4 regions of the Streptomyces sp. JL2001 genome follow, and region 4 is predicted to be linked to each of the others. Evidence: riboswitches for the same ligand, from Rfam matches in the RefSeq annotation. Region 4 holds a riboswitch; each other region holds the start of a gene.
The links. A riboswitch is a leader RNA that binds a small molecule or an ion and turns the genes downstream of it on or off. The one in region 4 is predicted to bind cobalamin.
Positions count from the first base shown of each region.

Region 1 (7,446 bases), 2.1 Mb from region 4:
AGACGGACCACCTGTACGGCTACCTGTACATCGACCGGCTCTCCAAGCGCGACCGCAAGGACGCCCTGCGCCAGATGGCCGAGGGCACCCCGCGCTACCCGGTCGTCGCCAACGACTGATCCGCGTCGGCACGCGGACGCGCGGCGCGGTGGACGGCCCAGCCGACCGCCGCGCCGATCGCGTACCAGAGCAGGTCCGGCGCGTTGAACGACGTGCCGAGCACCAGCCGGGCGAGCGTGGAGCGTGCCGCCAGCTCCGCCGGGACCCCCGTCAGCTGGAAGAACTCCACCGCCACGCTGAACCCCAGTGCGATCCCGGCCGCCACGGCGGGCCGGACCCGCGGCGCGAGCAGCACCACCAGGGCCAGCACCAGCACCGTGTAGAGGGCGTCCCCGGCGTACTTCGCCACGACGCCCGACGCCGCGGACCTGATTCCCAGGCCCGCGGCGACGGTGAGCAGGGCGGCGGCGCCGGCCACCACCCGCGTACGGATCACTCAGAAGTCCTCGTCGAGGTCCACCGAGCCCTCGACCGCCACCTGATAGGCGGACGGGCGGCGCTCGAAGAAGTTCGTCAGCTCCTGGACGCCCTGCAGTTCCATGAACGCGAACGGGTTCTCGGAGCCGTACACCGGGGCGAAGCCGAGGCGCGTCAGGCGCTGGTCGGCGACGCACTGGAGGTACTCGCGCATCGACTCGGTGTTCATGCCCGGCAGGCCGTCGCCGCACAGGTCGCGGCCGAACTGGAGCTCCGCCTCGACGGCCTCCCGCAGCATGGCGGTGACCTGCTCCCGGAGCTCGTCGTCGAACAGCTCCGGCTCCTCCTTGCGGACGGTGTCCACGACCTCGAAGGCGAAGTTCATGTGCATCGTCTCGTCACGGAAGACCCAGTTGGTGCCGGTGGCCAGGCCGTGCAGCAGGCCGCGCGACCGGAACCAGTACACGTAGGCGAAGGCGCCGTAGAAGAACAGGCCCTCGATGCACGCGGCGAAGCAGATCAGGTTCAGCAGGAAGCGACGCCGGTCGGCCTGCGTCTCCAGCCGGTCGATCTTCTCGACCGAGTCCATCCACCGGAAGCAGAACTGCGCCTTCTCCCGGATGGAGGGGATGTTCTCCACGGCGGCGAACGCGGCGGTGCGGTCGTCCGGGTCGGGCAGGTAGGTGTCGAGCAGCGTCAGATAGAACTGGACGTGCACGGCCTCCTCGAAGAGCTGCCGCGACAGGTACAGGCGCGCCTCGGGGGAGTTGATGTGCTTGTACAGCGTGAGCACGAGGTTGTTCGCGACGATCGAGTCACCGGTCGCGAAGAACGCCACCAGCCGGCCGATCATGTGCTGCTCGCCGGGGGTGAGCTTGGCGAGGTCGGCGACGTCGGAGTGGAGGTCGACCTCCTCCACCGTCCACGTGTTCTTGATCGCGTCCCGGTAGCGCTCGTAGAAGTCCGGGTACCGCATGGGCCGCAGGGTGAGCTCGAAGCCCGGGTCGAGGAGGTTCTTCTGTTCGTTCGCGCTCATCACTGGCAGGCCTCGCAGGACTCGGGGTTTTCCAGGGAGCAGGCGACCGCGTCGGGGTCGGCGACCTGCTGGACGGGGATGGTGGCGGCGGCCGTCGACGCCTGGGCGGCGCGGGCGATCCGGGTCGCCGGGCGGGACCGCAGGTAGTACGTCGTCTTCAGACCCTGCTTCCAGGCGTACGCGTACATCGACGACAGCTTGCCGATGGTCGGCGTCTCCATGAACAGGTTCAGCGACTGGGACTGGTCGAGGTACGGCGTCCGGGCCGCCGCCATGTCGATCAGACCGCGCTGCGGGATCTCCCAGGCCGTGCGGTACAGCTCGCGCACCTCGGCCGGGACCCAGGTGAAGCCGGCCACCGAGCCGTTGGACTCGCGCAGCGCCTCCCGGGTCTGCGCGTCCCAGACGCCGAGCTTCTTCAGCTCGTCGACGAGGTACGAGTTGACCTGGAGGAACTCGCCGGACAGCGTCTCGCGCTTGAAGAGGTTGGAGACCTGCGGCTCGATGCACTCGTACACACCGGCGATCGAGGCGATCGTCGCGGTCGGCGCGATGGCGAGGAGCAGCGAGTTGCGCATGCCGACGGCGGCGATCCGCTCGCGCAGCGCGGCCCAGCGCTCCGGCCAGGTGAACTCCACGCCGTAGTGGTCGGGGTGCAGGACACCGCGGGCGGCGCGGGTCTTCTCCCAGGCGGGCAGCGGGCCGTTGCGCTCGGCGAGGTCGGCGGAGGCCTCGTAGGCGGCGAGCATGATGCGCTCGGCGATCCGGGTGGAGAGCGCCCTCGCCTCGGGGGAGTCGAACGGCAGCTTCAGCCGGAAGAAGACGTCCTGGAGGCCCATCGCGCCCAGGCCCACCGGACGCCACCGGGCGTTGGACCGGCCGGCCTGCTCGGTGGGGTAGAAGTTGATGTCCACGACGCGGTCGAGGAAGGTGACGGCCGTGCGGACCGTCGCGTCGAGCCGCTCCCAGTCGATGTCGCCGGTCGCCAGGTCCACGAACGCGCCGAGGTTGACCGAGCCCAGGTTGCAGACCGCGGTCTCGCCGTCGTCCGTGACCTCCAGGATCTCCGTGCAGAGGTTGGAGGAGTGGACCGTGTGGCCCGGCTCCGCCGTCTGGTTGGCCGTGCGGTTCGAGGCGTCCTTGAAGGTCATCCAGCCGTTGCCGGTCTGGGCGAGCGTCCGCATCATCCGGCCGTACAGGTCACGGGCCGGCATGGTCTTGCGGGCCAGGCCCTTCGCCTCGGCGGCGCGGTAGGCGGCGTCGAACTCCTCGCCCCACAGGTCGACCAGCTCGGGCACGTCCGCCGGGGAGAACAGCGACCACGGGGCGTCGGCGTTGACCCGGCGCATGAACTCGTCCGGGATCCAGTGCGCCAGGTTCAGGTTGTGCGTACGCCGGGCGTCCTCGCCGGTGTTGTCGCGCAGTTCCAGGAACTCCTCGATGTCCGCGTGCCAGGTCTCCAGGTAGACCGCGGCGGCGCCCTTGCGCCGGCCGCCCTGGTTCACGGCCGCGACGGAGGCGTCCAGCGTCTTCAGGAACGGCACGATGCCGTTGGAGTGCCCGTTGGTGCCGCGGATCAGCGAACCGCGGGCGCGGATGCGGGAGTACGACAGGCCGATGCCGCCCGCGTGCTTCGAGAGCCGCGCGACCTGGTGGTACCGGTCGTAGATGGAGTCCAGCTCGTCCAGCGGCGAGTCGAGCAGGTAGCAGGACGACATCTGCGGGTGGCGGGTGCCGGAGTTGAAGAGCGTGGGGGAGGAGGGCAGGTAGTCGAGCCGGCTCATCAGGCCGTAGAGCGCGGTGACCTCGTCCAGCGCGCGCGTCGAGTTGTCCTCGGCGAGCCCGGCGGCCACGCGCAGCATGAAGTGCTGGGGCGTCTCGACGACCTTGCGGGTGATCGGGTGGCGCAGCAGGTAGCGCGAGTACAGGGTGCGCAGGCCGAAGTAGCCGAAGCGGTCGTCGCCGGCCGGGTCCACGGTCGCGTCGAGCGCCGCGCCGTGCAGCCGGACGAACGCGGCCGTGCGGTCGGCGATCAGACCCTCGCGGTGGCCGACGGCGACGGAGGCCGAGAAGCTCACCGCGCCCTGGCCGGCCGCCTCGTCGGCGATGGTGATCGTCAGGAGCCGGGCGGCGAGCCGGGAGTACGCGGGGTCCTCGGCGATCAGGCCGGCGGCCGCCTCGGTGGCCAGCTCGCGCAGTTCCGCCTCGTCCGAGCCGGCGCTCCGGCCGCGCAGCGCGGCGGCGGCGACCTTGCCGGGGTCGGTGTCGGGGAGATCGGCGGTGAGGTCGGTCAGGATCCGCAGCAGCACGGTCCCGGGTCCGTCGCTCTCGATCGCTGCGGCCGGATCGGCGGGCGCGATGGTCACGTGGGGGCTCTCCCTCGCTCGGCTCGGGGCCGGCGGGGGAAGCGGGCAGCCGGGCACCCGTACGCAGGGTGCGCCGCGCCACCGGCCCACTCCGCGAGGCCCGGACGTCTGTGACACCCGGAACGGACGGACCGGGCGCACTGTCGGCAGGTCTTCGGACTCACCTGGCGGATGAAAACGCCATAAGCACACCGTTGCGGGACAGTTCCGGACTTGCACCGGATTCCCCTGCGGCGACAGCGAGCATGAGCATACATGTGGGGGGCGCCCCTGGAGACACCCCCCACATGTTGTGTCGTTCCGTGCTCAGAGCTCCAACGCGTAGGTGTGCAGGGGGTCCATGTCGGCCAGCGGGCTCCAGTCCCGGTCAGGGGTACGGACGAAGCCCGCCCGCTCGTAGATCCGGTGCGCCGCGGACATGCGCGACTGGGTGGAGAGCACCAGCCGCCGGCATCCAGGTGTCCTGCGCGCCCGCTCCGTGCAGACCCGGACGAGGGCCTCGCCGACGCCCCGGCCGCGGGCTCCCTTCGCCACGGCGAGCATCCGGAACTCGGCCTCGCCCTCGCGCGCGATGTCGGCCCACTCCCCGCCGGCGACGAAGGTCACGCCGCCGAGCACCGTGCCGGCGCGGTCCACCGCCACCAGCACCTCCGCTTCCGCGGCCCGCCGGGCCACGTCCCGCAGCAGGCGCAGGTAGGCGTCGTCCTCGCCGAAGTCGAGGTGCCCGTCGTCGAGGAAGGCCCGCGCGGTGACCTCGCCGAGGGCGTCGTACTCCTCGGGCCGTACCGCCCTGATGGTGAAGTCCATCCAGGCAGTGTGCCCCGCTCAGCCGCTCGCGCCCACTCCGTTGTCGGGGGCTCCGTCGCCGACCGGTGGCAGGTCGCCGCGCTCGACCGGTCCGCTCCCGCTCGTCCGCCGCGGCAGGACCGCGTCCAGTTCGGCGTCGTCGGCGCGGTGCGCCTCGGCGGCGGCGCCCCGCAGCAGGTCCCTCCCCACGGACAGCGGGGCGGCCAGCTCGACGCGCAGGCCGTTCTCGTTGCGCAGGTACGCGTGCCGGTCGGCGGAGTGCCGGTACCAGCCGCCGCCCTCCTTCACACAGGTGTCGCCGGCCGGCGGGGCGGCGCAGTCCCGCTCGGTGAAGGGGCGCCGCTCCGCGGAGAGGGTCAGCTGCTCGCCGGCGGGCCCGACGTAGGTGAGCTGGAAGCCGTCGTCGCCGATGACACCGGCCGACTGGAGGGCCGGCCGGAACCCCTCGGCCTCGGTGACGTACACGTGCTCGACACGGGTCTGCGCGGCGTGGGCTCGCGCCTCCAGTTCCGCGCGGTCGGGTGCCGGTCCGCCCGGAACCTCGGTGCCGCAGCCGGTGACGGCGAGCACGAGGGGGAGCAGGACGAGCAGGGAGAGGCGGGGTCCGGTTCTCATCCGCACATCCTTTCGTGACCACGGCGAAGGCCGCCGCGCCTTCCCTGTGGAAGCGCGGCGGCCTTCGTCACCTTGCGGGCGGGGTCAGTGGCCCGCGCCCACCTTCGGCAGCTCGGTCTGCACGCCCGCGTCGCCGGCGTCCGCCGTGTAGTCCGACGGGGACGTCTCGTCCACGCCCTCGGGCGCCTTGACGGCCTTCAGGACGAACGTCAGGACGACGGTCACCACCAGGTTGATCACGAAGGCGGTGAGGCCGATGTAGCCGATCTCGCCGATGCCCGGGATCTCGGCGGACGAGCCGCCGAAGTGCTTCTGCGTCGGGCTGGCCACGCCGTACGCCGCCGCCGTGCCGTAGACCATGCCGACGGCCCAGCCGGCCAGCAGCGCCCAGCGGTGGAACCAACGGGTGAACAGGCCGCCGACCAGGGCCGGCAGCGTCTGCAGGATCCAGATGCCGCCGAGCAGCTGGAAGTTGATCGCGACCGTCTTGTCCATGGTGAGGACGAAGACCAGCGCGCCGACCTTGACCAGCAGCGACACCAGCTTGGACACCTTGGTCTCCTGCTCCGGCGTGGCGTCCGGCTTCAGGAAGTCCTTGTAGATGTTGCGGGTGAAGAGGTTGGCCGCGGCGATCGACATGATCGCCGCCGGGACCAGCGCGCCGATGCCGATGGCGGCGAAGGCCACGCCCGCGAACCAATCGGGGAACATGTTCTCGAAGAGCTGCGGGATGGCCAGCTGACCGTTGGTCACCTTCACGCCCGCCGCGATCGCCATGAAGCCGAGCAGCGCGAGCAGGCCCAGCATCAGCGAGTAGAGCGGCAGGATCGTCGTGTTGCGGCGGATCACGTCACGGCTGCGCGAGGACAGCGTCGCCGTGATCGAGTGCGGGTACATGAAGAGCGCCAGCGCCGAACCGAGCGCGAGCGTCGCGTAACCCCACTGGCCCATCTCGCCCGGCACCAGCGCGCCGCGCGGCTTGTCGGTGGCGGGGTTGATCGTGGCGTACGCCTCGCCGGCCTTGGCGAAGATCTCGTCGAAGCCGCCCAGCTTGATCGGGATGTAGATGATCGCCACCGCGATGACGAGGTAGATCAGCGTGTCCTTGACGAAGGCGATGAGCGCCGGCGCGCGCAGTCCGGAGGAGTACGTGTACGCCGCCAGGACACCGAAGGCGATGAGCAGCGGCAGGTCCTTGACGAACCAGTGCGTGGTCTCGCCGCCGCCCACGCCCATCACGTCCAGGACGGCCTGGATGCCGACGAGCTGGAGCGCGATGTACGGCATGGTGGCGAGGATGCCGGTGACGGCGACCGCCAGCGACAGGCTCTTGGAGCCGAACCGGCCGCGGACGAAGTCCGAGGTGGTCACGTATCCGTGCTTGTGGGACACCGACCACAACCGCGGCAGGAAGGTGAAGATCAGGGGGTAGACGAGAATCGTGTACGGGACGGCGAAGAAGCCCGCCGCGCCGGCCGCGTAGATGGCCGCCGGGACGGCGACGAAGGTGTACGCGGTGTAGAGGTCGCCGCCCAGCAGGAACCAGGTCACCCAGGTACCGAACGAACGGCCGCCGAGACCCCATTCGTCCAGGCTGTGCTCGTTCTCGGCCCTGCGCCAGCGCGAGGCCAGGAAGCCCATGACCGTGACGGCCAGGAAGAAGAAGATGAAGACGCCCAGAGCGACGCCGTTCACGCCGTCCTTCATCGCGACGCACCTCCCTTGCGGGCGCGCTGGTCACGCTGCCACAGCTTGTACGCGACCATCGTCAGCACGGTGGAGACGACGACCCAGGCCATCTGGTACCAGTAGAAGAACGGGATGCCGATGAAGGTCGGATCGACCTTCGCGTACGAGCTCACCCAGAGCATCGCCACGAAGGGCGCGACCAGACAGAGCGCCACGATCACGCGTACCGGTGTCACGACCGGTTGTTTGTCTTGCGTCACTTCTGACATATGGCGACTCCGTCCCCTCGCTGAACACCGTTGATCACGCGGGTAATGCGCGTGAAATCTAGGGGACCGGTCCGCTCCATGGAACCCCCGTCCGGATAACGGACGAATCTCGATGGACGTCGCACGGAGACACGCCAGTGCCCCGACACACCTCACGGATGTATCGGGGCACCGGTTCACGCCGAAG
Region 1 is NZ_CP169421.1:2,742,129-2,749,574, reverse strand. It holds gene def (peptide deformylase) at 1-119, shown strand, start outside; gene ACE1OA_RS11935 (DUF2809 domain-containing protein) at 95-496, opposite strand; gene ACE1OA_RS11930 (ribonucleotide-diphosphate reductase subunit beta) at 497-1,513, opposite strand; gene ACE1OA_RS11925 (ribonucleoside-diphosphate reductase subunit alpha) at 1,513-3,879, opposite strand; cobalamin riboswitch at 4,008-4,132, opposite strand; gene ACE1OA_RS11920 (GNAT family N-acetyltransferase) at 4,186-4,686, opposite strand; gene ACE1OA_RS11915 (hypothetical protein) at 4,705-5,301, opposite strand; gene mctP (monocarboxylate uptake permease MctP) at 5,386-7,008, opposite strand; gene ACE1OA_RS11905 (DUF3311 domain-containing protein) at 7,005-7,259, opposite strand.
Region 1: another riboswitch for cobalamin. It lies ahead of ACE1OA_RS11925 (ribonucleoside-diphosphate reductase subunit alpha); the one in region 4 lies ahead of ACE1OA_RS21620 (ABC transporter substrate-binding protein).

Region 2 (7,446 bases), 1.2 Mb from region 4:
CACCACCGGAACCTCCGGAAGCAGGTCCGCGAGCGCGCGGACGGCCGTGCTCTTGGCGGTGCCCTTCTCGCCGCGGACGAGGACACCGCCCACCGCCGGGCTGACGGCGTTCAGCAGCAGCGCCAGCCGCAGGTCGTCCATGCCGACGACGGCGGTGAACGGGTACCGGGTGCTCATCGGTCGATCCTTCCTTCGGGTTCGCTGTGGGTGTCCCGGGGCGCACGCGCCTCGCGCGCGAGCGGGCGGCGCGTGCCGACGGGGGTGCGCGCGTGGGCGCCGGCGGATGCGCGGATGGTGCCGGTCCGGGTGCCGGCGGCGCTCACGGGGCGCCCGGCGGGATGAACGGCAGCCCGGCCGGCGGACCGCTCTCGATCAGCCGCAGCAGCGCGTCCGTGTCCGCGTGCTCCTCGATCAGGTCGCCCAGCCGGTCCAGCTGCTCCTCGCGCAGCGCGCCGAACGACGTGTCGGGCGCCGGGACGAACCGCCGCCCGGCCGCCGCCGCCACCTCGCGCAGGAACGCCCGGCGGAAGCCGTCGCTCTCCAGCGAGCCGTGCCAGTGCGTCCCCCAGACGGCGCCGACCCGGCAGCCGTCCAGGAACGGCTCCCCGCCCAGCACCTCGGCGACGCCGTGGTGGATCTCGTAGCCCTCCACGCGCTCGCCGAGCGCCTCGCCGACCGGCCGGGCCAGCGTCTTGTCGACCGCGAACCGGACCCGGACCGGCAGCAGCCCGAGCCCGTCCACGGCCCCGGCCTTGGACTCGACCTCGTCCTCGATCCGGATCCCGAGCGCCTGGAAACCACCGCAGACGCCGAGGACCGGGCGGCCCTCCGCGGCCCGGCGCGCGAGCGCGTCGGCGAGGCCGCGCTCGCGGAGCCAGGCGAGTGCCTTCACCGTCCCTCGGGTGCCCGGCACGATCACCAGGTCCGCGTCGACGAGCTCCTCGGCGCGGTCCACGAAGCGCACCACCACGCCCGGCTCGGCCGCCAGCGCGTCCACGTCCGTGAAGTTGGACATCAGCGGCACCGCGCAGACCGCGACCCGCAGGACGTCCTCGCCGACCGGCGGCGCCACGACCGACTCGCGGACCGCGCCGCGCATCGAGACCCGCAGTCCGTCCTCCTCGTCGATGCCGAGGCCGTGGGCGTACGGCAGGACGCCGAAGGTCCGCCGGCCGGTCAGCCCGTGCAGCATGTCGAGCCCGGGCTCCAGCAGCGTCACGTCGCCGCGGAACTTGTTCACCAGATAGCCCGCGATCAGCTCCTGGTCCTCCGGCGCGAGCAGGGCCGTCGTCCCGAAGAACTGGGCGAACACCCCGCCCCGGTCGATGTCGCCGACCACGAGCACCGGCAGCCGTGCGGCCCGCGCGATGCCCATGTTCACGATGTCCGTGCGCCGCAGGTTGATCTCGGCCGGACTGCCCGCCCCCTCGCAGATCACGGCGTCATACGTGCCCCGCAACTCCTCCAGGCACGCCATGACCGGCTCGAAGAGCTCCCGCTGCCGGCCTCCGTGGTAGCCGCGCGCGCTCAGCTCGCCCACCGGCCGGCCCATCAGCACGACCTGGCTGGAGCGGTCGCTGCCCGGCTTCAGCAGCACCGGGTTCATCAGCGCGGTCGGCTCCACCCGGGCCGCCTGCGCCTGCATGGCCTGGGCCCGGCCGATCTCCGCGCCCTCGCGGGTCACGAAGGAGTTCAGGGACATGTTCTGGCCCTTGAACGGGGCCACCTTCACCCCCTGGCGGACCAGCCAGCGGCAGATGCCGGCCGTGACGACGCTCTTCCCCGCGTCGGACGTGGTCCCGGCGACCAGCAGTCCGCCCCTCATATCCGCCTCCGCTTGATCGCACCCATGATCAGCCGGCCGCCCACACAGGCCGCCAGCGTCAGTCCCGTCACGCGCCGCGACAGCCGCACGGCCCGCTCGATGTCCGCGACCTCCACGTCCCGTCCCGCCCCGTTCAGCACCGGCCGGTGCTCTACCCGCCCGCCGTACGAGAGCGTCCCGCCGAGCCGTACGCCGAGGGCGCCGGCGAACGAGGCCTCCACCGGGCCCGCGTTGGGGCTCGGGTGCCGGCCGGCGTCGGCCTTCCAGGCGCGGGCGGCGCCCCGCGGGTCGCCGCCGGCCACCGTGGCGAGCACGGCGGTCAGCCGGGCGCCCGGCCAGCCCGCCAGGTCGTCGAGCCGGGCCGAGGCCCAGCCGAAGCGCCGGTGGCGCGGGGACTTGTGGCCGACCATCGCGTCGAGCGTGTTCACCGCACGGAAGCCGATCAGCCCCGGCACCCCGGCGACGGCGCCCCAGACGAGCGCCCCCACGACCGCGTCGGAGGTGTTCTCGGCGACCGACTCGACGACGGCGCGGGCCATCGCGGGGCCGTCGAGGGACTGCGGGTCGCGCCCGCACAGATGGGGCAGCCGCTCGCGGGCCACGTCCAGGTCCCCGGCGGCGAGCGCCCCGCCGACGGCACGGGCCTCCCGGCCCAGGGTGGTGCCGCCGACGACGGCCCACACGGCGGCGGCGGTCAGGGCGACGGAGGCGGCTCGCCGGTCCCGTACGGCCCGTGCGGCCAGCGCGCCGGCCGCGGTCGCGCCACCGGCGCAGACGGCGGTGTGCAGGGCGCCCCACCCGCGGTGGTCGTGCCAGAGAAGCCGTTCGACGGCGCCCGCGGCCCGTCCGAACGCGGCGACCGGATGGCCGCGGCGGGGGTCGCCGACGAGCAGGTCCGCCGCCAGACCGGCGGCGGCGCCGTACGCGAATACACCTGTGGCTGCACTGCGGCCGGGCATGGCGCTGTGTCCTCACTCAGGGTCCGCGCCCTGGCTCGACGTGACCGGCGGGGAGAGTTCCTGACTCCCGGGGAGGCTCTCCCCGGTCACAGTGGCGGGACCGCGCCGGAATCGCACCGGGCTTCCTCTTCTGCCGCCGTAATGGCCCCGGAAGTCCACCACGCTGTGCGAACACCCGTCAACTCACCCTTGACCTGCGGCGGGACAGTGTGCGAAGCCCCACAGCACGACGGCCGGGCGGGCCGCACCCGAGGGTGCGGCCCGCCCGGCCGGTGGGGTCGTCCCGCGTCAGACGACGATCAGATAGATCCCGTACGCGACGGCCGCCGCGCACAGGGCGAAGCAGGCGTACGCGCCGGTACGCGCGAGGGTGGCGGAGCCTCCCTGGGCCGCGGCCTGCTCCTGCTTGGAGAGGCCGACGATGCCGAGGGTGAACAGGCCCACGAGGGCGACGGTCGCCACGAGGCTGACTCCGAAGACGGAGCCGAGAGCTGCCCAGTCGATCTTCATGCGTGCGTGTCCCTTGGTTCCTTAGACCGCCGCGGCCGGGGCCGCGGGGGCTGCCGGGTCCGTGGGGGCCGGCGAGGGGATGGTGGTCTTCAGGTCCTCGTCCGCGACGGCGGCGACGGTCCCGGCGGGCGGCGGGCTGACCGCCGCGATCGCGGTGGTCACGACGCCCGCGGGCTCGGCGTCGAGGTCGTCCGCGGTGACGTTGTGGTGGTCGACCGGCTTGCGGCGCGACAGGGCCCAGATGACACCGGAACCGGCGACCAGCAGGACCGCGACGGCGACGATGCCCCAGGTGCCCTGCTTGGTGAGGAACTCGGCGCCGGCGCCGACCAGACCCGCGGCGGGCAGGGTCAGACCCCAGGCGACGAACATCCGGGTCGCGGTCGACCAGCGGACGACGCCGCCCTTGCGGCCGAGGCCCGCGCCCATCACGGCGCCGGAGCAGGACTGGGTGGTGGAGAGGGAGAAGCCGAGGTGCGAGGAGGCCAGGATGACCGTGGCCGCGCTCGTCTGGGCCGCGAAGCCCTGCGGCGGGCGCAGGTCGGTCAGGCCCTTGCCCATCGTGCGGATGATGCGCCAGCCGCCGAGGTAGGTGCCCATCGCGATGGCCAGACCGGCGGAGACGATGACCCACATCGGAGGGTTGGAGCCGGGGGCGAGGACGCCACCGGTGACCAGGGCGAGGGTGATGACACCCATCGTCTTCTGGGCGTCGTTGGTGCCGTGGGCGAGGGAGACCAGACCGGCGGAGGCGATCTGTCCGGCCCGGTAGCCCTTGGCCGTGGACTTCTCGTCCGTCTTGGCGCCGATCCGGTAGGTGAGCCGGGTGGCCACCGTCGCGGCGAGGCCGGCGACGATCGGCGCGGCGATCGCGGGGAGCAGGACCTTGGTGACGATGGTGCCGCCGTTGACCGCCGACCAGCCGGCGGACATGACCGCCGCACCGATGAGGCCGCCGAAGAGGGCGTGGGAGGAGCTCGACGGGAGCCCGAGCAGCCAGGTCAGCAGATTCCAGAGGATGGCGCCGACGAGCGCCGCGAAGATCACTTCGGTACGAATGCCCTGTTCGTTGATGATCCCGCCGGAGATCGTCTTGGCGACCTCCACGGAGAGGAACGCACCGACCAGGTTGAGCGCGGCGGACATGGCCACCGCCGTCTTGGGCTTGAGGGCACCGGTCGAGATGGTCGTCGCCATCGCGTTGGCGGTGTCGTGGAAACCGTTCGTGAAATCGAACACGAGAGCTGTCACGACCACAATGGCGAGCAGCAGCGTGATGTGTTCCATTTACCCAGGCAATCGTTTGACGTCAGTGGCTCGACGAACGTAAGCAACCTGGGTGAACGGAAGGTGAACTGGGCCGGGCGGTGTGGTGTCCCGAATCGGGGTCCGGTCATTCCGCTTAGCGCTCCGGGCGTCGATCCGTCCACGATGTGGTCCCCGTGCAACCCCGGGTAAGCCGTGCCGTAGCGGGGCAGAACCGACTTCTGTTGACTGCCGCCCCGCCAGTCCCTCTCGTCCCACGGGCAAGATCACCCGGCCGGGGGACCCCCGTGGGGTGACCCACGTCACTCCGTCGAGTGCGCGGAGGTGGCGCGGGGGAGACGCCGGGGGCCACCGGGGCGACCGGCGGACCGCCCGAAGGGCCGCGGTCCGGTGGCACCCCGTCCGCACCCTGCCGACACTGGGAACGTGCGCCCGGCTACAGCGACGGCAGCGGCCGTCACCACTCTGATCGGTGTCGGCGCGGCCGTGATCGCGGCCGGCCGGTACGCCAGCGACGTCGCCCTCCGGGCGCCGTCCGGACGACCGCTGCCCGGCGACCCACGGCTCACCGTGCACGCCACGGAAACGGGCCGGGTCACCCTCACCCGGAGCCTCGCCTCCCTGCGACCCGGCACCTACGGCCTGGACGGCCCCGACGTGCACGCGGTCGTCGGACCCGTCCTGGACCGGGTCCCGCACGCCGCCGACACCGTCGTCCGCCGTCTCGAACGGGTCGAGTACGGCACCCTCGAACCGGGCACCCGCGTCCGCCTCACCCCCGTGCTGCACACCGGCACCCCGCTGTCGGCCCTCGGCGTCGAGTACGAGGACGTCGAGATCCCCGGCGAACTCGGCCCCCTGCCCGGCTGGCTCGTCCCCGGCCCCCGGCCCACCTGGGTCGTCGCGCTGCACGGCATCGGCACCACCCGGCTGCAGCCCGTCAACCTCGTCCCCTTCCTCAGCCGCCGCCAGATCCCCGTCCTCATCCCCGCCTACCGCGGCGACGAGGGCGCGCCGCCGTCCCCGGACGGCCTGAGCCACCTCGGCGAGTCCGAGTGGCGCGACGCCGACGCCGCCGTCCGCTACGCCGTGCGCCGAGGGGCCCGGCACGTCGTCCTGTACGGCTGGGGGACCGGCGCGACCATGGCCCTGCACGTCGCGGCCGACTCCGGTGTCCGGGACGCGGTCCGCGGTCTCGTCCTGGACTCCCCGGTGCTCGACCGGGAGGCCACCCTGCGCGCCCTCGTCGCGGCCCGCCACGTCCCGGCCCCGCTGCTGCCGCTGGCCGTCCGCGCCGCGACGACCCGGGCCGCGCTGGACGGCGCCCGGCTCCAGGACGCCGCCGATCCGGCCGCCCTGCGGATCCCGACCCTGGTCTTCCACGGCCCGGACGACACGCTCGCGCCCTGGGAGCCGTCCCTCCGGCTGGCCGCCCGCCGCCCGGAACTCGTCACCCTGCAGACGGTCCGGCGGGCCCCGCACGCCTCGATGTGGAACGCCGACCCGGTCCGCTACGAGGAAGCGCTGCGCCGCTTCCTGACCCCTCTGCTGTAGGCGCCCCCGCGGGTGCCCCGGTACGCCGCGCCGGCCCGCCGCACGCTCCCGTCCCGGGCGGTTCGTCCGCCCTCCTTCCGGAGGCGGTCCCGGGCCCGGTTCCGGGCCGTTCCCGGCGTCTGTCGACGGCGATCCGGATTCCGATTGGGCTTTCGGGCCGTCAGCGGGAAGACTGCCCCCGTGACGTCTCGACAGCCTGATGAGCATTTGGCGCGCAACTCCAGACTCCGACTCGTCCGTCCGCGGGCACTCGCGACCGCCCGACGGGCCGTGACGACCCGTCGTACGCGGCCGGCGCCGCGTCCGCCGGAGGGCACTCCGCCCCGCGCGGAACTGGCCCGCCAGGCACGGATCGTCCTGGCCGACGCCGTACGGATCGCCCGCTGGGCCGCCGTCGACCGCGCGGCCGAGCTCGGTCCCTCGGCCGCTCCCGACGCGGCCTCCGCCCAGGAACGGGCCGCCGCGGCGCTGAACCTGACCCCCGGCCAGATCCGGGCCGGCTGGGACCGGGCGCGCCTCGCCGGACTCGTCGAGATCCACGGCGACACCGCCCGCCCGGGCTGGCGCCTGCACGCCTGGGACCGTGACGACTCCGCGGTCCTGCGCGGCTGGGTCGCCCTCTTCGACGCCTGGTCCCTGGTCCACCCGGCCCCCGAGGGCGTGGCGCCCGGCGCCGTCGCCGAGGTCGTCGAGGCCCTTCCCCAGGTGCTCTCGCTCCTCCAGCTGTCCGCCGGCCCCGTCGTGGTCCCGTCGCTCCTCGACCTGCTCCGTCAGCGGGTCGAGGAACTGCGCGAGGAGCGCTGCGAGGTACCCGACCCGCAGGCCGAGCCGGAGGCCGCCGCCGGCTCCCCCGCGGCGGCGGACACGGACGGGCTCTCCGCGCTGCTCGACTGGGCCCTGGAGGGTCTCGCGGCCGTCGGCGCCCTCACGCTCGGCCCGGGCCAGGCCACCCTGACCCCGCTCGGCAACTGGGCGGTGTGGGTCAAGCTGGAGCAGATCTGCGTGGCGGCCCAGAGTCCGGCGGGGAACATCGAGCAGTCCGCCCAGGACATGCTCCGCGGCTGCGCCCGGCTCACCCCCGGCCCGGCCCGCGACGAGTACCGCGCCTGGCTCGCCGCCCGCACCCTGTCCAGCGCGGTCACCGAACTGCTGGCGGTCGCCCGGGGCGAGGACGCTCTGCTGCGCGGCCTCGCGTTCGAGGCCCTGCGGGTCGTCGGCGCCCCCGCCGAGGCCGAGGTCCGGGCCGCCGCCCAGGAGGCCCCGCTCCGCCCGTACGCCCTGCTCTGGCTCGCCGAGTACGACGGCGCCGACCCCGACGACGCGCAGGAGGTG
Region 2 is NZ_CP169421.1:6,019,793-6,027,238, forward strand. It holds gene ACE1OA_RS26855 (putative cobaltochelatase) at 1-177, opposite strand, end outside; gene ACE1OA_RS26860 (cobyric acid synthase) at 320-1,825, opposite strand; gene ACE1OA_RS26865 (cobalamin biosynthesis protein) at 1,822-2,784, opposite strand; cobalamin riboswitch at 2,818-2,951, opposite strand; gene ACE1OA_RS26870 (hypothetical protein) at 3,073-3,294, opposite strand; gene ACE1OA_RS26875 (inorganic phosphate transporter) at 3,316-4,581, opposite strand; gene ACE1OA_RS26880 (alpha/beta hydrolase) at 4,987-6,114, shown strand; gene ACE1OA_RS26885 (hypothetical protein) at 6,295-7,446, shown strand, end outside.
Region 2: another riboswitch for cobalamin. It lies ahead of ACE1OA_RS26865 (cobalamin biosynthesis protein); the one in region 4 lies ahead of ACE1OA_RS21620 (ABC transporter substrate-binding protein).

Region 3 (7,446 bases), 2.2 Mb from region 4:
GCCACCAGGGGCAACTCCTCCTCGGGGAAGGTCATCGCGCCGTCGCCGAACGAGATCAGGTACCGCGTCCTCCACGGCTCCCTCGGCCGTCGGCCCCTTCGAACCCTCCTCGCCCTACGAGGAACGCCTCCCTTCGGAACCGAAGCTCCTCCCCGCTTCCGAGGCACCGTCAGGCCCGCCCCCGCACCTCCGCCCACGCGTCCAGCTCCTCCGCCGTCCGCGGACCCGGCGCGTCCGGTGCCAGCAGGCCGTGGCCGCGCAGCAGCCGGGTCACGGCCATGCCCCACGGGCGGCGCAGCCGGGCCGCGGCGAGCAGCGCGTCGTCGCCGAGCAGTTCGGCGATCGGCCCGGTCCGGAGCCCTTCGGGCGACAGCACCGCGGCGTCGTCCGCCCAGCGCAGCGCCAGATCCACGTCGTGTGTGGCCATCACCACGGTCGTACCGGTGTCCCGCAGCCGGCCCAGCACCTCCAGCAGTCGCTCCTGCCCGTGCGGATCGAGCCCGGCCGTCGGCTCGTCCAGGACCAGGACCCGCGGGCGCATCGCCACCGCCCCCGCGATCGCCGCCCGCTTGCGCTGCCCGTACGAGAGGAGGTGCGTCGGCCGGTCCTCCAGGGCCACGATGTCCAGCGCCTCCAGCGCCTCGCGGACCCGCAGCCGCACCTCCTCCTCCGGCAGGCCCAGGTTCATCGGCCCGAAGGACACGTCCTGGCCGACCGAGGCCGCGAAGAGCTGGTCGTCCGGGTCCTGCACCACGAGCTGCACCGTCGTCCGCAGCCGGGTCAGACCCTTGCGGTCGTGCGACACCTTCTCGCCGTCCAGCCGGAGCGTGCCGCGGCCGAGCCGGAGCCCGCCGCTGAGCAGTCGCATCAGGGTCGTCTTGCCACTGCCGTTGCGGCCGAGCAGAGCCGTCGCCCGCCCCTCGGGCACGGCGAAGTCGATCCCGTCCAGGACGGCGGGACCGTCCTCGTAGGCGAATCCCGCCTTGACCAGCTCCACGACCGCGGACCGAGAACTCAACGCAGGGACCTTTCGAGTACGAGAGTGAGCGCGACGAGCCCGGCGAGCAGGCCGGCCGACGCGGTGAGGAACCGGCGCGAGACCGCGGCCTCGGGCACCAGGACCCGCAGCGTGCCGTCGTACCCGCGCCCCGCGAGTCCGGTCTGCAGCCGCTGGGCGCGGTCGAAGGCACGGACGAACGCGGTCGCGCCGAGCCCGGCCAGGGAACGCCAGGTCGCCGCCCGTGTGGTGAGCCCGAGCCGGGCCGCCTGCGCCTGCCGGATCCTGGCCATGGCGTCCAGGAGCAGGAAGCCGATCCGGTACATCACCAGGGCGACGTCCACGACCGGGGCCGGCACGCCCGCGCGGACGAGCCGGGGCAGTACGTCCGAGACCGGCGTGGTGAAGGCGAACAGCAGGACCCCCAGTGAGGCGGCCGACGTCCGCAGCAGCAACTCGCCCGCGTGCACAGGTCCGTCCGGAGCGAGGGCGACGAGCCCGTGGGCCCCGCCGACCTCGAACAGCAGCGGGACCGCACCCGTCACGCAGAAGCCCAGGGGGATCCGGAACGCCCGCCACAGCTGACGTCGCGGCACGCCGGCGGGTCCGAGCAGCACGGTCAGCGTGGCCGCGGCGACCAGCACGGCGCCGGGCCACGGCGGCAGGCACACCGCGCACAGGGTGAGACCGAAGCCGAGAACGGCCTTCTCGGCAGGATGACGGCGACGCCAGCGACTGCTGTGCGCCGCCGCGTCGATCGGCAGCATCCGTGACTACTCGTCGCCGGGCGGCGCGGCCGCGGGCTTCACGGACATCGCCGCCGTCGCCGCCGACTTCGCGGACGATGCCGACGGAGTGACGGCGGGCGTCGTCGTGCCGTCCGGTGTCGCCCGGGCCGCCGCGCGGGCCTCGCCCTGCCTGCGCCCCTTGCGCAGGCCGAAGTAGTACGCGAGGACACCGGCGCCGAGCGCGGCCTGGAGCGCGAACAGCGCCGACTCGATCTCGCCGGACGGCGGCTCGTAGAGCGGGCTGAACCACGGCTCGTAGTCCGGACTGAGCTCGGTGATGGCGGTCTCCGCCTCGGCGTCGGCGCCGGTGAACGGCTCCTCCTTGTGGTCGCCCAGCCCCAGCAGCAGGGGCAGTACCGCCAGCGCGGCCACCACGAGCAGCAGCAGTGAGTTGATCTTCGCGTTCCTGCTCATCGGCCGACCGCCTCCGTGGTCCCGCTCTTCCGGCCCGCGGGAAGCAGCACGCCGAGCCGGGTCAGTTCCCCCTTGCTCGACTGCGCGAGCAGACGCATCACGAGCACCGTCAGCAGACCCTCGCTGACCGCGAGCGGGATCTGCGTGACGGCGAAGATGCCGCCGAACTTCGCCAGCGCCCCGACGAAGCCGCTGCCCGGGTCGGGGAACGCCAGCGCCAGCTGCACGCTGGTGACGCAGTAGGTGGAGAGGTCGGCGACGAAGGCGCCGAAGAAGACGCTCACCATCAGCGGGACGTCGAACCGCCGCAGCAGCCGGTACGTCCCGTACCCGGCCCACGGGCCGACGATCGCCATCGAGAAGGCGTTGGCGCCCAGGGTGGTCAGCCCGCCGTGCGCCAGGAGCAGTGCCTGGAACAGCAGGGTGATGGTGCCCAGTACCGCCATCACGGGCGGCCGGAAGAGGATCGCGCCCAGCCCCGTACCGGTCGGGTGCGAGCAACTGCCCGTCACCGAGGGAATCTTGAGGGCGGACAGGACGAACGTGAAGGCACCGGAGGCGCCGATCAGCAGCGTCGACTCGGGATTGGCCTTCACCTCACGGGTCAGCGCACGGACACCGTGGACGACGAAGGGGGCGGCTGCGACGCCCCAGGCGGCCGCGTGCACAGGGGGCAGGTACCCCTCGGCTATATGCATGGTTGGGAGACCCTCTCCAGCACCTCGTGGATGGACAACGCACCTTGGCCGGTCTCCTGGCTGACGGTCATGACGCCCGGACTCCGCCTTCCCACACCGCCCGCGGTCGCCCGCGGTGGTGCAGTGGCTTCCCTGGGGACCTCCCAGGGCGTGGAGCCGGACCTCCCGATCACAGTGGCGAGGGCCGCACCGGTACTGCACCGGTTTCCCGTACACCAAGGCCCTGCGACATTAGTGCGTTGACCAGGTACATCACAACACGGTGGTGTGCCGGCACGGCCCGTGACGGGCGGCCGGGCCGCCCGCCGGGCCTCATGCCTTCCGGTAGGTGTACGCCTCCGAGGCCGCCGCCTCCACGGCGTCCAGGTCCCCGCCGGCGCTCGCCGTCACCAGGGCGGCGACGGCTCCCTCGACGAACGGCGCGTCGATCAGCCGGGCCCCCGCGGGCAGTTCGCCGTCCTCGGCGAGGAGCGCCTTGACGGTGAGGACGGCGCTGCCCAGATCGACGAGCAGGGCCACACCCGCGCCGCGGTCCGCGGCCTCGGCCGCCTCGGCGATCAGCTCCGCGCTGGTGCCGAGACCGCCGTCCGGAGTGCCGCCCGCGGGCAGGATCGGCGCGCACGGGCCGCCTCCGGCCAGACCCCGGGCGAGTGCGGCGACGGCCGCCGCCACCGGGCCGCTGTGGGAGACGAGGACGATGCCGACCTGCCCGGTCATCCCGCCGCCTCGGCGAGCGCGGCCATCAGCAGCGCGGACGAGGTGGCTCCGGGGTCCTGGTGCCCGACGGAACGCTCGCCGAGATAGCTGGCCCTGCCCTTGCGGGCCCGGAGGGGCACGGTCGCGAGGGCGCCCCGCTCGGCCGCCTCCCGCGCGGCACCGAAGGACCGGCCCAGTGCCTCGGCCGCCGGCAGGAGGGCGTCGAGCATGGTCTTGTCGCCGGCCTGCGCCCCTCCGAGTCGCGACACCGCCGAGACCCCGGCATCCAGCGCCTCGGCCAACCGGGCCCGGCTCACGGCCGGTTCGTCGCCCAGTTCCTTGCCGGTCCGGCGCAGCAGCGTCCCGTACAGAGGCCCGGACGCGCCCCCCACCGTGGAGATGAGCCGGCGTCCCGCGGTCACGAGGACGGCCCCCGGCGTCGGGGGCGGCTCCTTCTCCAGTACGGCCGTGACGGCGGCGAAGCCCCGCTTCAGGTTGGCGCCGTGGTCGGCGTCGCCGATGGCGGAGTCCAGCTCGGTCAGACGGTCCGCCTCCCGGTCGACGGCGGCCGCGGCGATCGTCAGCCAACGGATGAAGAAGGCGGCGTCGAACGCCCCGGACGCGGCGTCGGAGAATGCGCCCGGCGTGCCGGGGGAGCCGGGTGGGTCGGAGGATGCGCCGGGTGTGTCGGGGGAGTCGGGGGCGGTCGGCTCGGGCACTGCGGTCACCTCGCTGGAGTCGGCTGCGGTGGGGGAGTTCGGGAGCGCGGGAGTTCAGCGCGTCGGGGGCCGCCCGAGGCGTCACCGGCCCCAGCGCAGCGCCGCCGTCTGCACGGGCGCGTCCCACAGCCGCAGCAGTTCCTCGTCCACCTCGCAGAGCGTCACCGAGCAGCCGGCCATGTCGAGCGAGGTCACGTAGTTCCCCACCAGCGTGCGGGCGACCGGGATGCGGCGTTCGGCCAGCACGCGCTGGACCTCTGCGTTGAATCCGTACAGTTCGAGCAGAGGGGTGGCGCCCATGCCGTTGACCAGGACCAGGACCGGACCCGACGGTCGCAGGTCCTCCACGACGGCGCTCACGGCGAAGTCGGCGATCTCCCGCGAGGTCATCATCGCGCGCCGCTCGCGTCCCGGCTCGCCATGGATCCCGATTCCCAACTCCAGCTCGCCATCGGGGAGTTCAAATGTGGGACTGCCCTTCGCCGGGGTACTGCAGGCGCTCAGGGCCACCCCGAAGGACCGCGACCGCTCGTTGACCCGGCGGGCGACGGCCTCGACCCGCTCCAGCGGCGCGCCCTCCTCGGCGGCTGCTCCGGCGATCTTCTCCACGAAGAGGGTGCCCCCCGTGCCGCGCCGCCCGGCCGTGTAGAGGCTGTCCGTCACGGCCACGTCGTCGTCGACCAGGACCCTGGCGACCTGGACGCCCTCGTCCTCGGCGAGCTCGGCGGCCATCTCGAAGTTGAGGACGTCGCCGGTGTAGTTCTTGACGACGAACAGCACCCCCGCCCCGCTGTCCACCGCGGCGGCGGCCCGCACCATCTGGTCGGGCACCGGGGAGGTGAAGACCTCGCCGGCGCACGCGGCCGCCAGCATCCCCGGCCCGACGAACCCCGCGTGCAGGGGCTCGTGCCCGGATCCGCCGCCGGAGACCAGCCCCACCTTGCCCGCCATGGGGGCGTCGCGCCGCAGGACCACGCGGTTCTCGACGTCGACGGTCAGTTCGGGGTGGGCCGCGGCCATGCCGCGCAGCGCGTCGGCGACGACGCTCTCGGGCACGTTGATCAGCATTCGCACGAGTACCTCCGGGGGAGTGGAGCGGGTGAGTCGTCCAGCGGGTCGGGGCAGGGCGTGACGCGGGGGCGGTACGGCAGGTGGCGCGGCGCGGGAGGGTGCCGGTCGCCGGGCCGGGGGACGGCCGTACGGCGCCGGCACGGCAGCGCGCGGGCGCCGACCACCTGAGCGGCAGTCAGCGCGGAGGGGGCGGGCCGTCCTTCGCGGGTGCGCGTCACGCACCGATTATCGACGGCGCCGGGCCTGCCCGCACGGGTACCGCGGGTTCGGGTGCGGACAGGCGATCGGGGGTGCGGCGACGAACGGCTCCACGCTCCGTCGCGGGCAGGAGGACCGGTGGCGCCCGGACGGCGGGTGCGGGGGGTTCGGCCGCGTGTGCGTGGCCCAGAGCGTGTCAGTGACCCAGAGCCCGCTTGAGCTCCGCCTTGTCCATCTTGGAGCGGCCCTCGATGTTGCGCTGCCGGGCCTCGTTGTAGAGCTGCTCCTTCGTCGGGCCCTGCGCGCCCCGGTGGGACCGCTGCCCGCCCCGACGCGACGATGACATGTCCTCGAGGGAGGTCCGGCTGGCGGTCTTCGACTCGCCTGCGCGGGCACGTTCCTTGTTCACCGTGCGCGCGGCGATCTCCTTGGCCCGCTCGGTGCTCTCGCCGCGATCCTCGGCGCTCTCCTTGATGTGCTCGTACTGCCGCTCGCGTTTGGGGCTCGAACCACGAGGCATGACGTCTCCTTGGTCGGGTCGGGTCGGGTCGGGTCGGGTTCCGGCCGGTTCCGCGATACCCGCCGGGGGCGAGCGCATGCGCGCCGTCGGCGTCACTTCCTGCCGGCGTCCTCGTACTCGTCCTCGTCTTCCTCCTCGTCCTCCTCTTCCTCCTCCGGCTCGTCCTCGTCGTACTCGTCCTCGTACGCCCCGTCCTCCTCCTCGTCTTCCTCGTCCTCCTCGTCCTGGTCGGCTTCGCCGTCCTCGTCGTCCGCGCCTTCCTCTCCTTCGTCCTCGTCCCGGTAGCCCTCCTGACCTTCCTCGTCCTCTTCGCCCTCTTCGCCCTCTTCGCCTTCCTCTGCTTCCTCCTCCTCCATGGCCTCCTCGTGCGTCTTGACGACCTCGCCGTCGCGTATCTCGCCCCGCCAGCCCTCGGGTTCCTCGCTGCCCAGGGTCACGTGGCGGTCGAAGTGCTTCAGGTCGAGGCGCAGACGGCGGCCGCCGGCGCGCCACACGTTTCCGGTCTTCTCGAAGAAACCGGAGGGGTAGTACTCCACGACGACCAGGATGCGCGTGAGGGACGGGCCGAGTTCGTGGAAGCTCACGCAGCCGCGGACGGTGCCCTTGGCGCCATCCGAGCTCCAGACGATCCGGTCGTCCGGCACCTGCTCCTGGATGGTTGCCTTCCAGCCGCGCGTGGAGGGGCCGACCTTCACCTTCCAGTCGCTGGTGGTGTCGTCGCCCTTGGAGACGCTGCGGACGCCCTTGGCGAAGTCGCTGAAGTCCTCGAACTCCGTCCACTGGTCGTACGCGGCCCGCAGGGGCACGCCCACGTCGATGAACTCGACGATGTTGGTCGCCTTGGTGCTGCCCTTCCTGCCCTTGCCCTTCCCCTTGCCGAACAGCCCGGACGCCGCGTCCGTGACCTTGTCCTTCAGGCCGGAGAGCTTGCTGCCGGCAAAGGCCTTCAGGGGGGAGTCCCCCTGGAGCATGCGCCCGCCGATGTCCCCCAGGCTCCCGCCGTTCTGCGCGACGTCGCCCAGTTTGTCCGTGACCTCGCCGATCTTGCCGGAGGCCTTGTCGGCCAGTCCCTCGGCCTGGGCCGTGAGGAACTTGCCGAGTTCGTCCTTGAGCATGTCGAATCCGGATCTGTCCTTCGTGTTGTTCTCTGTCTTGTTCTCTGTCGTTGTCATGACCTACTCCGCGAGGACCGGGAAGACGTCTTCTTGGCCGCCGTCTTGCGCGTCGAGCCCGTCGACTTCTTGGGTGCCGTCTTCTTCGCAGGGCTTCTGGAGGCGGTCTTCTTGGGGGCGGACTTCTTGGCGGCGGTCTTCTTCGCCGGACTCCTGGACGTGGTTTTCTTCGC
Region 3 is NZ_CP169421.1:7,037,006-7,044,451, forward strand. It holds gene ACE1OA_RS31400 (energy-coupling factor ABC transporter ATP-binding protein) at 170-1,018, opposite strand; gene cbiQ (cobalt ECF transporter T component CbiQ) at 1,015-1,764, opposite strand; gene ACE1OA_RS31410 (energy-coupling factor ABC transporter substrate-binding protein) at 1,771-2,199, opposite strand; gene ACE1OA_RS31415 (energy-coupling factor ABC transporter permease) at 2,196-2,897, opposite strand; cobalamin riboswitch at 2,927-3,132, opposite strand; gene ACE1OA_RS31420 (PTS-dependent dihydroxyacetone kinase phosphotransferase subunit DhaM) at 3,210-3,614, opposite strand; gene dhaL (dihydroxyacetone kinase subunit DhaL) at 3,611-4,186, opposite strand; gene dhaK (dihydroxyacetone kinase subunit DhaK) at 4,394-5,386, opposite strand; gene ACE1OA_RS31435 (plasmid stabilization protein) at 5,778-6,101, opposite strand; gene ACE1OA_RS31440 (SRPBCC family protein) at 6,194-7,273, opposite strand; gene ACE1OA_RS31445 (histone protein) at 7,270-7,446, opposite strand, start outside.
Region 3: another riboswitch for cobalamin. It lies ahead of ACE1OA_RS31415 (energy-coupling factor ABC transporter permease); the one in region 4 lies ahead of ACE1OA_RS21620 (ABC transporter substrate-binding protein).

Region 4 (7,446 bases):
TCCAGGACGCGTCCGGTGCCGGCCACCACCCCGTAGCGCCGCCCCTCGGGCAGCCGCCGGGTGAAGACCTCGAAGACGGAGCGCCGGTCGGCGGTGCCGGCCCGGAGGGCCGCCTGGAGCATGGTCAGCTCGTACTGGTCGGTGAAGAGCGCGGTCGACGGCACGTCCACCGGGAGCCCAAGGTCCGCAGCGTTCATGTCAGCGATGCTACCCCGAATACTCGTCAGAGTGACGATTTCTAGGGACGCGCCCCTGACCCGTTTGTGCGACAGGCCACGGAGAGTGGCAGCATGGGGTGAGTGAGCGTCGCGCCTATTGAGATCGAACAGACGGAATCGGCTGAAGAGACCTTCGCCGTCGTCGAGCCGGACGTCCCGTGGGTCACCCTCGTCCACAACGACCCGGTCAACCTGATGAGCTATGTGACCTACGTCTTCCAGACGTACTTCGGTTACTCCAAGGACAAGGCGCACAAGCTGATGCTCGACGTGCACCACAAGGGCCGCGCGGTGGTCTCCAGCGGCACCCGCGAGGAGATGGAACGGGACGTGCAGGCGATGCACGGCTACGGACTGTGGGCGACCCTCACCCAGGACCGCGGCTGATGGCCGGCCGGTTCGAGGCGCTGCCCGGCGGCGGCGCGGCCGTCGCGCTCGACGAGGTCGAGGTCTCCATCCTCCGCTCCCTCGCCGTCCAGCTCATGGAGCTGATCGGACCGGGCGACGAGCCCGTCGAGGGCGAGGACCCGCTCGCCGCGCTCTTCGCCGAGGGCCCGAGCGAGCCCCCGTCCGATCCCGCCCTCAAGCGGCTCTTCCCCGACGCCTACGGCGACGCGGACGAGGAGCAGCGGGCGGCGGCGGCCGACTTCCGCCGCTACACCGAGAACGACCTGCGGGCCCGCAAGCGCGAGGACGCCCTGAAGGTCGTCCGCAGCCTGGACACCCTCACCCCGGTCGGCGAGGGCGGGGCCGTCCTCAAGCTGACGGCTGACGAGTCGCGGGCCTGGCTCGGCGCGATCAACGACCTGCGGCTGACCATCGGGACCCGCCTGGAGGTCACCGACGAGGACGGGGGAGAGGGGCTGTACCGGCTCCCGGACTCCGACCCGCGCAAGCCGATGGTGATGGCGTACCTGTGGCTGGGCGCGCTCCAGGAGTCGCTCGTCGAGACGCTGATGCCGTAGGCGCCCCCGGGGGAGCCCGCCTGGCGCGGCGCTCCCGGGCGCTCCCCGGCGGTCCATGTCCTGCCCCGGCCGCCACCGGCCGTCCCGTCGGTCCGAAGCGGGGCCGACGGGACGCTTCCGGCCCCCCGCACGAGCCTCTTCCGTTCGCTCAGCGGACGCTCAAATCCGGATAACGAATACGTCACCAAAGTGTTCTAGCTTGCCGTGTTGAGTCCTCTTCGTCCGCTTCTTCCTGTGGCGTGCGCCACAGTAGTGCCCGTCGATCGACGTTTCACGCGTGATAAATCTTCACGACCGCCCGGGGACGCCACCCCTGTCCCCGGGGGCGCTCGAGCCGGCTGACCGCCGGTAGCACTCCATTCCACATCCGGGGGGATCAGGACCTGATCCGCGGCCAGACGCAGTCGGCGCGGATCAGCATGGAGAAAGGCGCACCACCATGACCTCAGTGCAGGTCGACAAGCAGCACGACGGCACCGACGGGGCCGTGGGCGGCGGCGAGGGCTACCAGCGTGGCCTCGGCGCCCGGCAGATCCAGATGATCGCCATCGGCGGTGCCATCGGCACCGGACTCTTCCTCGGCGCGGGCAAGGCCATCTCCAAGGCCGGCCCCAGCCTGATCCTGGCCTACGCCATCGCGGGCCTGGTCATCTTCTTCATCATGCGGGCCCTGGGCGAACTGCTCATGTACCGCCCGGTGTCGGGCTCCTTCTCGGAGTACGCCCGCGAGTTCGTCGGCCCCTTCTGGGGGTACGTGACCGGCTGGACGTACTGGCTCTTCTGGGTCGTCACCGGCATCACCGAGGTCACCGCGGCCGCCAAGTACATGGCGTTCTGGACACACGGGAGTTTCCCGCAGTGGGCCTTCGCGCTGATCTTCACCGTCATCCTCTACGGCGCGAACCTGATCTCCGTGAAGCTCTTCGGTGAGCTCGAGTTCTGGTTCTCGATGGTCAAGGTCACCGCGATCGTCGGCATGATCCTCATCTGCGCCGGCATCCTCACCATCGGCTTCTCCGACGCGGCCGAGACCGCCTCCGTGGCGAACCTCTGGAACGACGGCGGCTTCTTCCCCAAGGGCCTCGGCGGCACGCTGATGACCCTGCAGATCGTGATGTTCGCCTTCCTCGCGGTCGAGCTGGTCGGCGTCACCGCCGGCGAGTCCAAGGACCCCAAGACCGTCCTGCCCAAGGCGATCAACACCGTCCCGTGGCGCATCGCCGTCTTCTACGTCGGCGCCCTCATCATGATCCTCTCGGTCGTGCCGTGGTCGGAGTTCCAGCCGGGCGTCTCCCCGTTCGTCGCCGCCTTCGAGAAGATGGGCCTCGGCATCGGCGCCGCCATCGTCAACTTCGTGGTGCTGACCGCCGCCCTGTCGTCCTGCAACTCGGGCATGTACTCCACCGGCCGGATGCTGCGCGACCTCGCGCTGAACGGCCAGGGGCCGAAGTTCCTCACCAAGCTCACCGCCAACGGCGTCCCGCTGCTCGGCACGACGGTCTCCGCCGCGCTGATGCTGGTCGGCGTGTGGATCAACTACGTGGCGCCGGGCAAGGCCTTCGACTACGTCGTCTCCTTCGCCACCATCTCCGGCATGTGGGCCTGGATCATGATCCTGGTCTGCCAGATCCGCTACCGCGCCAAGGCGAACCGCGGCGAGCTGCCCGAGTCCGGCTTCAAGGCCCCGGGCGCCCCGTTCACCAGCTGGTTCGCGCTCGCCTTCATCGGCATGGTCATCGTGATGATGGGAATCGACCCCGACTCCCGCGTCGCGCTGTGGCCCGGCGCGCCGGTGTGGGCCCTGATCATGGGCGTCTCGTACCTCGTGCTGAAGGCCCGCAACCCGCAGGGCGCGGCGTTCGTCAAGCGCTCCTGATCTCCGCCGTCTCGGCATTCGGGCCGTCGCGTACCACTCCTCGGTACGCGGCGGCCCGCCCGCTTATCCTGTCGACCATGCTGACCATCACCCGGGCCCTGTACGACCAGATCGTGGAACACTCCCGCGCGGACCACCCCGACGAGGCCTGCGGCGTGGTCGCGGGCCCGGCCGGCACCGGCCGCCCCGAGCGCTTCATCCCGATGCTGAACGCCGCGCGCTCGCCCACGTTCTACGAGTTCGACTCGGCCGACCTGCTGAAGCTGTACCGCGAGATGGACGACCGGGACGAGGAGCCCGTGGTCATCTACCACTCGCACACGGCGACCGAGGCCTACCCGTCCCGCACGGACATCTCCTACGCGAACGAGCCCGCCGCCCACTACGTGCTCGTCTCCACCGCGGACACGGACGACGCCGGCCCCTTCCAGTTCCGCTCCTTCACCATCGTCGAAGGCGTCGTCACCGAGGAAGAGGTCCAGGTCGTCGAGGCGTACGCGCAGACCCCCGGAGCCTGAAGCGCCTCAGCCCTCCGCACGCCGACGACGTGATGAGAGACTGACCGGACATCAGGGCGGCAGGACCCAGGAAGCCGGTGCGAATCCGGCACGGTCCCGCCACTGTGACCGGCTCCCGCCCCGGGAGCCGGAAGCCAGGAACTGACCTGCCGCCTTCTCACCACCGACCGGGGACGTGGAAATCCCCGTCAGGAGGCACGTCCGTGTTGACCCGGCGCCGTTCACCGCTGCCCGCCCTCGTCCTTCTCCCGCTGCTCGCCGCCTGCTCCGCGCCCGCCGCGCAGCAGCCCCCGGACCCGAAGGCCGCCCCGGGATTCCCCTACACCGTCGCCAACTGCGGTGTGCAGACCACCTACCAGGCCCCGCCGCGACGTGCCGTGACGATGAACCAGCACGTCACCGAGGTCATGCTGGCCCTCGGCCTGGAGAAGTCCCTCGTCGGCACCGCCTACCTCGACGACCGCGTCCTGCCCGCCTACAAGAAGGCGTACGACTCCGTCCCGGTGCTCGCGAAGGAGTACCCGTCGAAGGAGGCGCTGCTCGCCGCCGGCCCCGACTTCGTGTACGGCGGCTACGCCTCCGCCTTCGACGCCAAGGCCGGCCGCGGCCGCGACGACCTCAAGGCCGCGGGCATCAGCACCCGGCTGAACACGGAGTACTGCCCCTCCGGCGCCTCCTCGCTCACCGACCTCTACCGGGAGGTCGACGAGGTCGCCCGCACCTTCGGCGTCCCCGAACGCGGCCGGAAGTGGACCGCCGAGGCCCGCAAGACCGTCGCCGCCACCGAACGCCGCCTGAAGGACGTGCCCCCCGTCTCCGTCTTCGTCTACGACAGCGGCGACAAGACCGCGTTCACGGCCGGCGGCACCGGCATCGGCAACGAACTGATCACCCGCGCCGGCGGCCGCAACGTCTTCGCCGACCTCGCCAAGCCCTTCGGCGACGCGACCTGGGAACAGGTCGTCGCCCGCCGGCCCGACGTGATCGTCATCTACGACTACGGCTCCACCACCGTCGAACAGAAGAAGAAGCGCCTGCTGGAGGACCCCGCCCTCCGCGACGTCCCGGCGATCAGGAACCAGCGCTTCGCCGTCATGCCGCTCTCGGACACGGTCCTCGGCGTCCGCGTCCCCGCCGCCGTCGACAAGCTCGCCGCCCAGCTCCACCCGGACCGGTGACCGCGCCCCCGAAGGGGGACGCCCGGCAGCCCGCGCACCCGCCCCTCCGGGTGGGCGCGCGGGCCGCCGCACGCCCACCCGCCGCCGCCCCCGTCCCGTACGGGCTCGTCGTCGCCGGCCTCCTCGCCGCCCTCGCGTGCGCCGTCGTCGCCGGGGTCGCGCTCGGATCCGTGACCATCCCCGTCGCCGAGGTCACCCGCATCCTCACCGGCGACGCCGCCCCGTCCCCGTTCCGCACCATCGTCCTCGACGTCCGGCTGCCCCGCGTCCTGCTCGGCGCGGTCGTCGGCGCCGGCCTCGCCGTCGTCGGCACCGTCCTGCAGGCACTGGTCCGCAACCGCCTCGCCGACCCCTTCCTCCTCGGGATCTCCTCCGGGGCGTCCACCGGCGCCGTCCTCGTCCTGGTCCTCGGCATCGGCAGCGGCGCCGGCATCACCTCGACGCTCGCCCTGCCCGCCGGCGCCTTCGCCGGCGCCCTGCTCGCCCTGGTCCTCGTCTACGCGCTGGCCCGCCGCGGCTCCACCATGACCGGAGCCCGGCTCGTCCTCGCCGGCGTCGCCGTCTCCTACATCCTGTCCGCGCTGACCACCCTGCTCCTGGTGCTCGCCGGGCGGCCCGAGCACTTCCAGGAGGCGATGTTCTGGTCCCTCGGCGGCCTCGGCAGCGCCCGCTGGGACACCCTCCTGCTGCCCGCCGCCGCCCTCGCCGTCGGCGTCGGCGCGCTGCTCACCCTCGCCCGCCCGCTCGACCTCCTCCTCGTCGGCGAGGAGGGCGCGACCGTCCTCGGCCTGGACACGGCCCGCTTCCGCGCCGCCGTCTTCGTCCTGGCCTCGCTCGTCACCGCCGTCATGGTCGCGGCCAGCGGAGCCGTCGGCTTCGTCGGGCTGATGGTCCCCCACGCCGCCCGGATGGCCGTCGGCGCCCCGCACCGCCGCCTCCTCCCGGTGGCCGCGCTCGGCGGCGCGCTCGCCCTGGTCCTCGCCGACCTCGCCGCCCGGACCGTCGCCGCGCCCCAGGACATCCCCGTCGGCGTCCTCACCGCCCTCACCGGCGGCCCGTTCTTCCTCTGGCTGATGCGCCGCCGCCCGGAAGGGAGCCCGCTGTGACCGAACTGCGCACCGAGGCACTGTCGTACGGGACACGGCTGCGGGCCGTCGACGTACACGCCCGCCCCGGCGAGACCGTCGGCCTCGTCGGCCCCAACGGCAGCGGCAAGACCACCCTCCTGCGCTGCGTCTACGGCACCCTGCGGCCCACCTCGGGCCGGGCGCTGCTCGACGGCGACGACCTGCACGCCCTCACCCCGAAGGCCCGCGCCCGCCGGATCGCCACCGTCCCGCAGGACGCCTCGACCGAGTTCGAGCTGACCGTCCGTGAACTCGTCGCCCTCGGCCGCTCCCCGCACAAGCGCTTCTGGGAGGGCGACACCGGCGACGACCTGGAACGGGCCGAGGCCGCCCTCGCCCGGGTCGGCATCGCGGACCTCGCGCAGCGCCCGTACCCCGGCCTCTCCGGCGGCGAACGCCAGCGGGCCCTGGTCGCCAGGGCCCTCGTCCAGGACCCCGCCCTGCTGGTCCTCGACGAGCCGACCAACCACCTCGACATCCGCTACCAGCTGGAAGTCCTCTCGCTCGTACGCGACTTGGGCACCACCAACCTGCTCGCCCTGCACGACCTCAACCTCGCCGCGGCCTACTGCGACCGGCTCTACGTCCTGCAGGACGGCCGGATCGTCACCCACGGGCCGCCCGCGGAGGTCCTCACCCCCGGCCTGCTCGCGGGCGTCTACGGCGTGGACGCCGAGGTCGTCCCGCACCCCGTCACCGGCACCCCGACCGTCCTCTACCTCCCGGCCGGGCACCCCGCGTCCACCAGCCGAGCATGAGATGTCCGTCATGTGAGATCACATTCCGGAACCCGGACCGGGAATCGATACGATGACCGCATGGTTTCCCATGACGTGAGCGAACAGACGCCGGGCACACACCTGCCCGCCCCGGTCGCTGACGCTCCCTTCGCCTCCGCGTTCCTCGGAGTCTTCGGAGGCGGAGCGGCGCGACTGCACGTCGACCTGTGCCGCGTCGCCGGCGCGACCTGTACGTCCCGCGCTGCGCTCTGACCCGACGAGAACCCGGCCCGAGCGCACATCCCCGCACCACCCCCTCCGCGCGGGGGCCCCAGCCGCGCGCCCACCACGCCCGTTCCCGACAGGAGCCCACGCCATGGCCATCGAGGTCCGCATCCCGACCATCCTCCGCACCTACACCGACGGCGCCAAGGCCGTCGAGGGCAGCGGTGAGACCCTCGCCGAGCTCTTCGCCGACCTGGAGTCCCGCCACACCGGGATCGAGGCCCGCATCGTGGACGGCGGCACCCTGCGCCGCTTCGTCAACGTCTACCTGAACGACGAGGACGTCCGCTTCCTGGACGGCATCGACACCAAGCTCACCGACGGCGACAACGTCACGATCCTGCCGGCCGTCGCCGGCGGCATGGTCTGATCCACATGCGTTACGACTCCCCGCTGGCGGCCGTCGGCAACACGCCGCTGGTCCGCCTGCCCCGGCTCTCGCCCTCGGACGACGTCCGCATCTGGGCGAAGCTGGAGGACCGCAACCCCACCGGCTCCGTCAAGGACCGCCCCGCGCTCCACATGATCGAGCAGGCGGAGAAGGCGGGCCGGCTCACCCC
Region 4 is NZ_CP169421.1:4,850,730-4,858,175, forward strand. It holds gene ACE1OA_RS21595 (nicotinate phosphoribosyltransferase) at 1-197, opposite strand, end outside; gene clpS (ATP-dependent Clp protease adapter ClpS) at 300-605, shown strand; gene ACE1OA_RS21605 (DUF2017 domain-containing protein) at 605-1,183, shown strand; gene ACE1OA_RS21610 (amino acid permease) at 1,623-3,059, shown strand; gene ACE1OA_RS21615 (Mov34/MPN/PAD-1 family protein) at 3,137-3,577, shown strand; cobalamin riboswitch at 3,622-3,741, shown strand; gene ACE1OA_RS21620 (ABC transporter substrate-binding protein) at 3,781-4,755, shown strand; gene ACE1OA_RS21625 (FecCD family ABC transporter permease) at 4,806-5,861, shown strand; gene ACE1OA_RS21630 (ABC transporter ATP-binding protein) at 5,858-6,640, shown strand; gene ACE1OA_RS21635 (putative leader peptide) at 6,701-6,874, shown strand; gene ACE1OA_RS21640 (MoaD/ThiS family protein) at 6,978-7,256, shown strand; gene ACE1OA_RS21645 (PLP-dependent cysteine synthase family protein) at 7,262-7,446, shown strand, end outside.